Regions from separate parts of the Chryseobacterium sp. 22532 genome, predicted to be linked through region 1. Evidence: riboswitches for the same ligand, from Rfam matches in the RefSeq annotation. Region 1 holds a riboswitch; each other region holds the start of a gene.
The links. A riboswitch is a leader RNA that binds a small molecule or an ion and turns the genes downstream of it on or off. The one in region 1 is predicted to bind S-adenosylmethionine.

Region 2: it holds a riboswitch for S-adenosylmethionine, as region 1 does, so the genes downstream of both, ACTJIV_RS18830 (TonB-dependent receptor plug domain-containing protein) here and ACTJIV_RS03635 (alpha/beta fold hydrolase) in region 1, are expected to answer to the same signal.
Region 3: it holds a riboswitch for S-adenosylmethionine, as region 1 does, so the genes downstream of both, ACTJIV_RS02935 (SusC/RagA family TonB-linked outer membrane protein) here and ACTJIV_RS03635 (alpha/beta fold hydrolase) in region 1, are expected to answer to the same signal.

What each region holds. Positions count from the first base shown of each region.
Region 1 covers NZ_JBQENJ010000001.1:761,392-764,675, forward strand. Annotated here, with positions in the region: gene ACTJIV_RS03630 (MGH1-like glycoside hydrolase domain-containing protein) at 1-979, opposite strand, end outside; SAM riboswitch class I at 1,167-1,273, shown strand; gene ACTJIV_RS03635 (alpha/beta fold hydrolase) at 1,331-2,269, shown strand; gene ACTJIV_RS03640 (ACT domain-containing protein) at 2,271-3,284, shown strand, end outside.
Region 2 covers NZ_JBQENJ010000007.1:176,979-180,262, forward strand. Annotated here, with positions in the region: gene ACTJIV_RS18830 (TonB-dependent receptor plug domain-containing protein) at 1-1,292, opposite strand, end outside; SAM riboswitch class I at 1,390-1,498, opposite strand; gene ACTJIV_RS18835 (alpha-amylase family glycosyl hydrolase) at 1,601-3,284, opposite strand, start outside.
Region 3 covers NZ_JBQENJ010000001.1:622,270-625,553, reverse strand. Annotated here, with positions in the region: gene ACTJIV_RS02935 (SusC/RagA family TonB-linked outer membrane protein) at 1-1,846, opposite strand, end outside; SAM riboswitch class I at 1,930-2,026, opposite strand; gene ACTJIV_RS02930 (type II 3-dehydroquinate dehydratase) at 2,271-2,678, shown strand; gene pckA (phosphoenolpyruvate carboxykinase (ATP)) at 2,785-3,284, opposite strand, start outside.

The sequences.
Region 1 (3,284 bases):
TGAAGATCTCATCAAATTGATCAAAAGGTTCATCTGTTTCATCGGAACATAGCCTGAAATCAAAAATTTTGGACTGTCCCGCTCCAATCATTTCATCAATAATAAAAGATGCTTTGGTACCCCTTTTTTCAGGATTTACCGTATTACTTCCATAAATGATATGATCATTTATTCCATCTTTAAAATAGGTGTTTCCCGGATAAGGAGCTCCATATAATTTTGGGGTATTGGTTTCATTTTCACAGAAAGCACTTTTAGCCGCAAGATTTCTTGAATAGAGTTTTTTGATCGAAATGCTGTCATGATTAATATCAATACATCCGTCATAGGAAGCATTCATTTGGCCCTTATATGTATTGTAACCCCATTTCCAGTTATTTCGGAACCAGGCAGTTGGAGCTATAACGATGGGAGCATCCTGCCGGCTTCTGTTGTGAACTGTTACTCTTGCAAGAATATCATTGTGGTCTCCCTTACAATATTCAATGAAAATATCGAAATATTCATCGTTATTAAAAATTCCCGTATCAAATATCTCATATTCAGGTTCCTTTTTGCTTCTCCTGCCATTTTCAGCAACAAGATCATCGTAAGGAAATGCATTGATCGGATATTTATACACCATTTTCATATAGCTGTGGGTAGGTGTATTATCTAAGTAATAAAAGAGTTCTTTGATATCCTCTCCGTGATTACCCTGAGGATTGCTTAAACCAAAAAAGCGCTCTTTTACAATTTTATCTTTTTTGTTCCAAAAGGAAAAGGCAAAACAGAAAATCTGCTTTACATCGGAGATTCCAGCGATCCCTTCTTCGCCCCATCGGTAGGCATAACTTTCTGCATTATTATGGTTGGCGTAATGCCAGGCATTTCCGTTCGGGCTGTAGTCTTCGCGTACATTTCCCCATTGCCGGTTGCTGACGTATGGACCCCAGTTTTTCCATTTAGAATCTTGTAATCTTTCTTTTTCAACAGTCATATTTCATCACTTTTCAAGTACGAAGTTAGTTTTTTTGAAAAATAATTCCAATTCCTTCCACCTGAAGAATTATTAACATAGCCTTGAAACACTTATTATTACACGGTTTTTTAATATTAAATATTTTTTCTTTTAAAATTTAAAAGAAAAGACTTATCTTTGCCGAGCGTTCATTCAAATATTGAAAATGTTATCAAGAAAGGTTGAGGGATTAGACCCTATGAAACCTTAGCAACCCTTTGTGCAAGCAGAGAAGGTGCTACGTTCTACCAATTTATTTTGGACAGATAACTTACTGAAGTTCTTTTCAGCCATTCCTGTGGCATTTTCAATTGTATTAAAATAATAGAATTGAAAACAGAACTAAACTATATTAATCTTTCGTATCGTACCTTTTCCCAGAAGGAATACCATATCCCGTTGACTTATCAGATCTTCGGGAAAGACCTGTTTACAGCACCTGTTATATTGGTAAATCATGCTTTAACCGGAAATTCAAATGTTTCCGGTGAAAAAGGATGGTGGAAAAAGCTGATCGGTGAAAATCAGGTTATTGATACAACTCAATATACCGTTCTGTGTTTCAATATTCCCGGAAACGGATATGATCATTTTTTAATTGACGAATACGAAGACTTCACGCCTTCAGATATTGCAGAAATATTCCTGAAAGGCCTTGAAGCTTTACATATCAAAAACCTATATGCCATTATCGGAGGTTCACTCGGAGGAGGGATTGCGTGGGAAATGCTTGCCAAGCAACCACAGTTGGCAGAAATCTTTATTCCTATTGCCTGCGATTTCAAAACCCATGACTGGCTTCATGCACAATGCCTGGTTCAGAAATTTCTGCTCAACGGAAATGATGAGCCCCTGCAAAAAGCAAGAATTCATGCTATGCTGTGTTACAGAACACCTCAGTCCTTAAATGACAGATTTCAAAATAGATACGATCAAAAAAATCAGCGGTTAGAGTCCGAAGATTGGTTGGTTTATCACGGAAATTCATTAAACGAAAGGTTTAGTTTAAAATCCTATAAGCTGATGAATCACTTGCTGATGAATATGAACACTGAAGAAGAGCAGTTAACAAAAATCAGTGCCCGAATGCACTTAATTGCAGTAGATACAGATTTATTTTTTCCCGCTTCAGAAATTCGAATGTGCTTTGAGCAGCTGAAAGAGAAAAAGAAAGAGGTTTTCTATCATGAAATACAGTCAATTCACGGGCATGATGCCTTCCTAATGGAATACGAACAATTAAATACTATCATAAAAAATATTTTGTAGAATGAGAAATGCTAACGAAATAAAGTTTTTAAAGAACAGATCAATCATCAAATTTGAAGGTGAAGATTTCCTGGGCGAAATCGGGATCGACGGAAGAATTTTTAAAGCGCTTACTTTGGCGCGCATCAGTGTAGGAGTGATCTCCCAACAGGCTATTGAAAACGGAATATCTATTCTGGTAAATGAGGACGATGCAGAAAAAGCAGTGACCTGCCTGATCGATGAGTTTGAAGCAGAAAGAAAATCAGGAAAGGTTTCACAAATTTACAGCATCAATAATGTTTCCGTACTAGGATTTGTGGCGGAAGATTTCAATAAAGTACTTGCAGAATTAGCCAGAAATAATGTCTTTCCACTTCTTCTCAACCAGGTTGCGGCCGAAAAGAGAGTGAATATTGTCGTTACCTCTTCCCAGGATGAGAAAACGAAGAATATCATTGAATCCGAAATTTTCAAAAAGCCTAAAACCGTTCACTTGGCGATCATTGGTCACGGAAATGTAGGGAAGACTTTAATAGAGCAGGTTTTACAGTCTTCTGAAGAAATCAAAAGACGTAAAAAGATAGATCTTAAAGTGGTTGCAGTAGCCAATTCAAGAAAAATTGCATTCAATAAAAAAGGTTTTAATACAAACTGGAATGATGAGGTTTTAACAGCAGAACATCCATCAAATGTTGAGGAATTAATCAACTTCTCAAAAGAAAACCAGCTGGAAAACCTGATCGTGGTAGATAATACGGCAAGCAAAGATTTTGTGAAAAATTACCATGCACTGGCTGAAAACGGCTTTGACTTGGTTTCATCCAACAAAATTTTCAATACTCTTCCAATAGAAGAATACCGTAAACTAAGATATACGTTGAGCAAAAATAACAGACGTTATCTCTATGAAACCAATGTAGGAGCAGGCCTTCCATTGATTGATACCATAAAACTATTACACCTTTCAGGAGAAAATATTACAAGAATAAAAGGAGTATTCTCCGGATCATTGAGCTATATTTTTAATAATTTC
Region 2 (3,284 bases), on a different contig from region 1:
TAGGAAGCTTCATCTCCCGGTTTGATCTCGTACTGCTCAAAACGGAATTCTCCCCCAAATGCTATATTAAACTGATTCAGATTTTTAGAAACATCAAGATTCACCGTATTCTGAAGAAAGCTGTGCGCTCCTGCATAAAAGCTCGTTGGAGATTTCGCCCCTAAAGATGCATTATTGGTATTGTCTACATTATAATTGAAAGTATTGCTTCCGAAAGTATTACTTACATCAAGCAACCAGTTGTTAACATTATATTTTGCTCCTACAGCATAAGAAAAGTCGTAAACCTGCGAGTTCAAAGAAGCCTGAAATCCGTTTGGATAGATAGAAGAAACTACATTATCTTTTTCTCCGGGAAGCCTTCTGAAACCGAAGCCTTTTCCTTCTTTAATGCTGAAACCCCCAAAGGAATACAGCTTAAAGCTTTCACTTAAAGGGTATTCAGAATTAAAAAACAACTGGGCCTGCCTGATTTGTGCATCCCCGATCTGAAAATTAAAGTCATCCCTGGTGAGGCCTCGTTCTCTAATAATCTGATCATCAGCAGCTCTGGCCGCGATAGGATCATTAGCAAATTCATAGGCAAAATTATCTCCGAAAATGTCCAGATCATGATTTTGGGTTCTTGTGGTCTTTCCTCTGTGGCTCAATTGCAATGAAAGGTTTATATAACTTTCCTTTTTCCCAAGAGAAGATCCGTAATTGATTCCGGCCTGATAGGTTTCACCATCATTTCTTCCGCTAATTCCATAGGATGCTGAAGCTGATGCTCCTATATCTTTCTTAAGAATAATATTGACTACTCCTGCAATGGCATCAGAACCGTATTGTGCTGCTGCACCGTCTCTTAACACTTCTATCCTGTCAATAGCGATTATCGGAATTGTACTGAGATCTGTTCCTACAGAGCCATTTCCAACGGTATTCTGATAATTGACCAGTGAAGTGGTGTGTCTTCTTTTCCCATTGATGAGTACCAAAACCTGATCCGGCCCCATTCCTCTCAAGGTTACGGGATCAATATGTTCTGTCCCGTCAGAAGCTGACTGCCTTACAGAATTAAATGATGGAATCACATAATTCAGCAGATCCTGAACCGTAGTCTGTGGTGCAGATTTCTGCAGCTTTTCTATATTGATAACATCTACGGGAACCGGTGTTTCCAGTTTTGTCCTTTTCGTATTGCGGTTTCCTACGATAATTATATCTTCGATCTGATTTCCTTTTTCCTGTTCCTGTGCGTTCACCAAAACAGCTCCCAGGAGTATAACAGACAGGCTTAACTTTTTCATCTTTGTCCTTATAAATTAATCATAAATATTCCCCACGGACCTCATCCGCAGCTATAAAAGACTTCAAGAAATGGAATTGTTGTCAGAATATTGACTTTTCTCATCTTCCCCAAACTGGGTTGGAATTAGCACCTTTACACTTTTTAGAGTCGTGCAGGTTGCTAAGGTTTCATAGGGCCAAATCCCTCCACCTTTCTTGATAAATCTACTGCAAAAGTAGACTAATATTTTTAATTGGCAAAAATTAGATTTATATATTCTGTAGTGTTTTATAAAAAAGAGGGACGATGTTTATCGTCCCTCTTTTGTTATTTAATAATCATCTTCTGAATGGCAGTGCCTGTTTCAGACTGCAGGTGAACCAAATAGGTTCCCGGCGGGTAATTCGCTTTCAATTCATAAGTTCCGTTTTCGGTATTCAATTTAATTGAATCTATTTTTTTACCGCTCATATCAAAAATAACAATCTCTCCGTTTTTGGCTTTGTGATATATTAATTTTGCTACACCGTTTTTCACAGGATTATCTGCAATCTGAAGCGAGAGTTTATTCGCAGCATTTACATCAGATGCTGACAGTGCCCCTGCGTAATTTCCAAAAATTCTGAACTCTCCCGGTTGTAAGGTAATAGGAGCTGTTGTAGAAGCAATATTAGAAACAGAGTTATCCATCAGGTTCTGCCATTGTCCTGTATAAGGGAAGTAAGGAACAACATTTTGAGCTGCAGTGGTATAATTCGCCAAAACTACCACATTCTTCATTCCCGCTATTGAATTGTCATATACATAAATTCTGGTGATCAGGCCTTCAGGATCGTTGGTAAGATTGTTAGACTCTACAGTATATGTTTTGGATTTGAAAACCGGATAGGTATTTCTGATATTGATAATTTTAGCCCAGGTATCATACACTGCTTTTCTGTTGGCGTTGGTATCATATCCTAAATTAAAGGCAACAGGTTTTTCATCTGTACGGCATCCGCTGCTGATTGTACCGTCTGCACATCGGTTGATGCTGAATTCATAGCCCAATTCACCAAACTGCCAGATCATTTTCGGGCCTGGAATGGTAAAGAATGTTGCTCCGAAAGTTTTCATTCTTTCAAGAGCAGTGTTCAGATTGGTAACGTTGTAACTTCCATTAACCGCACCATACGCAAGGTTTTTAAACATTAATCTTTCTTCATCATGACTTTCCCCATATCCTACAGCATGCATATTGGTAAACCCATGAAGACTGTGGTTCATTCTGTCATAGTTACTGTTTTCCTTATAGCCCATTGTGTTTTGGTTGTAAGGCTCAGTCTGCTTATTCCAAAGCATTACCCCTTTTCCTTCGGCAATTCTATAGTTGGCCCACTGTTGCTCTTCTGCATCGGTTCCCAAATGTTCGAAGATCATATAGGAATTCGGATCAATACCCCATTGTTTATCAGCATAGTATTTAAGAACATCTACCCTGTCTTGCTGATATGCATTAGTACAGGCTTCATCATTTGCAGAACAGTTTTGGGTAAACCCTTTTGTCAGGTCCCAACGGAATCCATCAATTTTATATTCAGTCAGCCATTGCTGTAAAGTCCTTTCGACATAATATTTAGTTGCTGCACTTGAATGATTGAAATCATGGAAAACATTATAAGAATGCTTTGGCACCTGATTGAAGTAAGGATTATTGGCTGCAACATCACCATAGCCATCACCATCCGGATCAATATTCCAGAGTCTTACCAATGAGGACCGCCCCGTTGCATGGTTAAAAGCAACATCCAGAATTATTGCAATCCCATTTTGATGGCAAATGTCTACAAATTCTTTGAATTTTTCCGGAGTGCCATAGGCCTTATCTAAAGCATAATGAAAAGACGGATTATATCCCCATGAAAGATTACCATCAAACTCCATAATAGGGAGAAGCTCAATAGCATTGATATTTAGGTTCTTTAAATATGTTATCTTGTTGATTAGTGACTGCCAATTTTTTTCCTGAGTA
Region 3 (3,284 bases), 140 kb from region 1:
ATTTATCATTCCCCTGACCTCCATAACTTGCTCGCAGTGTCAACTGGTTGAATATATTTAAATCCTTGATGAAATTTTCATTTGAAACTTTCCATGAACCTCCAACTGACCAGAATTTCCCCCATCGGTTATCTGCAAAGAACCTTGAAGAGCCGTCTGCCCTTCCGGATACTGATAAAAAGTAAGTATTGTTAAAATCATATTCTGCTCTTCCCAGGAAACTCAACAAAGAGAATTTGTCGCTGTTGCCACTAAAGCTTCCCAACAGAGCTGCTGCATCAGGCTCATAATAATAAGGAAGCGAAAACTGGCTTCTGGAACCGGATATCGTCTGGTAATCATATTTATAGAACTCCTGTCCTCCTAAAACATTAAGGTGATGCTTCCCGAATTTTTTATCGAAAGTCAGAATATTACTGGTTGTATAAGATAATGTTCTACTGTTTGATTTCGTTACAGAACCACCGATCTCACTGCCTTCTCCGATAAGAGGATTTGAATAGTAATGACCATTATAATTCACCAAATCAACAGAAAAGCTGGTTTTAAATTTCAGTTCCGGAAGGAAAGTAAAATCTAAAAATCCTTTTCCTGAGAAATTGTCTTCTTTATTCTCGTTCTTGTCCAGAGGCAATGTTGCCGCTGCATTCTGGTTCTGCAATGCACTTGTAGGCCTGTATTTCCCGAAATCATAAATTCTATTTCCTCCAGCATCCAGCACATAGCTTCCATCTGCATTTCTTTCATAATATGGATAGAAAGACGGAATTACCCTGGCCGCATTAATGATATTGTCAGTTCTCGAATCTGAAGACGGCGGCGCATTCTGAATACTGTTGGTATAGCTTAAATTAGCACCTGCATTCAGCCATTTTTTTACTTCCGAATTAATTTTTAACCTGGTGGAAAATTTTTGAAATCCAGATTCAATAGCAATTCCTTTGTCATCAAGATACCCTAATGAAAAGAAATAATTGCTTTTCTCGCTGCCTCCACTGATATCAAAATCCACCTGGCTTCTGGAAGCTGTTCTTTGAAGAATATCTCTCCAGTCATCATTCCACAATGCTTTTGCTCCGAGAACAAGCTTTCCGTCTGTCCCTACAGGGTTGGGAAAACCGGCTCCGTAAGGATTGATTCCCAAAGCAGTTGTCAGGTTATCACTCGCCATCTGTGCTGCCTGCTGAGAAGTAATCTGTCCCGACTTATACCCGTTTCTCAATGCTTCCCAATACAGCTGAAAATATTGATCCGTGTTTACCTGCTTATAATCCTTTACCGCTCTGCTGGAAAATCCCTGACTGATATTAAAATTGATTCTTGATTCTCCTTTCTTACCAGATTTTGTTGTGATGATAATAATCCCGTTAGCTCCTCTTGAACCATATAATGAACTTGCCGTTGCATCTTTCAAAACACTGATGGATTCAATATCATTGGGGCTGATGGAATTGATGTTTCCGTCAAAAGGAATTCCGTCTACCACATACAACGGATCACTTGAAGCACTTATGGAGCCAACCCCTCTTATTCTCACAGAAGCAGTAGAACCCGGCTGTCCGGAGGCACTTACTGCCTGAATTCCCGGAACCTGCCCCTCCAGCGCTTTTGTAATATTGGTAACCGGTCTGTTATTGATTTTATCACTGGATATGGTAGCTACTGAACCGGTATAACTTGTTCTTTTAGCCTTACCATAAGCAATGACAACCACTTCATCGATTTCCTTTTCGTTAACCGTATCTTTTTTAGTTTGGGTCTGAGCCTGTACGCCCATTATTCCTAAGAAAAATACAGCAACAGGTGGAATCCAAACTTTAGAATTAATTAAATTCTTACTAATCATAATCAATTTTATTTATCATATATTAAAAAATCGCCCTTTGCAGAAAAGACAGCAAAGGGCATCGCTCAATACGATAAACCAAGTGCTTATTTTTCCTTTATAGGCTGAATGTAACACCTTGCTCAAGGCAGGTTGTTAAGATTTCACAGGGTCAGTTCCCTCCATCTTTCTTTATAAGCCGATCGAAATATGTTTGCAAATCTAAAAACAATTAGTCTACAAAACAAGTAGACTTTAAATTTTATTATGAAATATTTCCAAAAATTAACTTAATTTTTATTCAAAACTTAGAATTTCAAAGAGTTATAGAATTACGAAATATTTAAACATGACAAATATCATTACATATAATACAAAGAATCAAAATGGATAATTAGTACAAAAAAAAGTTCTATAATCAAACTAAACTATTTAAATTTATAACATGAAAGTTTTAATTATAAACGGCCCGAACCTTAATTTACTGGGAACAAGAGAACCTGAAATCTATGGAAATATTTCTATGGAGGATTATTTGGAAAAATTAAAAACTGAATTTCCATCTCATGAATTAAGCTATTATCAGTCCAACATTGAAGGAGAGATTATCAACAGGTTACAGGAAGATGACTTTGATGCTTTGGTAATTAATCCCGGAGCCTATACTCATTATTCGTATGCTATCTCGGATTGCCTGAAAAACATCAGAAAACTGAAAATAGAGGTTCATATCAGTAATATTTACAAAAGAGAGGAATTCCGTCAGAAATCTGTTACGGCAGCTAATACGGATGCAGTATTGTCCGGCTTTGGAATGGATGGGTACAGACTGGCGATTTTAAGCTTGAAATAATAAACAGAATTGCAATGTTTTTGGATAAGATGCTTCGGCGCTCAGCATTACATTTCTGATATCATTAAAATAAAAAGCCTCATCGGGTGATGAGGCTTTTGCTGTATTAAGTAGTCTGCTGCTGAAGCTGTGGTCCTGAAGCAATTAACTTCTTCCCTTCTTCAGTATCGCAGTACTGTTCAAAGTTTTTGATATATCTTGTCGCAAGATCTCTTGCTTTTTCTTCCCATTCTGCAGCACTGCTGTATGTTTCTCTAGGATCCAGGATGCCCTCAGAAACATTTGGAAGCTGTGTAGGAATTTCAAGGTTCATAATCGGAACCTGAGTTTTAGGAGCATTTTCAATAGAACCGTCAATGATTGCATCAATGATTGCTCTGGTATCTTTAAGGGAAATTCTCTTTCCAGTTCCGTTCCATCCCGTATTTACCAAGTAAGCTTTAGCTCCGTGCTCCTTCATTTTTCCGATCAATGTTTTAGAATACATGGTTGGGTGAAGGGTAAGGAAAGCTTCTCCGAACGCAGGAGAGAAAGATGGTTCCGGTTCAGTAATTCCTCTTTCTGTACCCGCCAGTTTGGAAGTGTACCCGCAAAGGAAGTGGTATT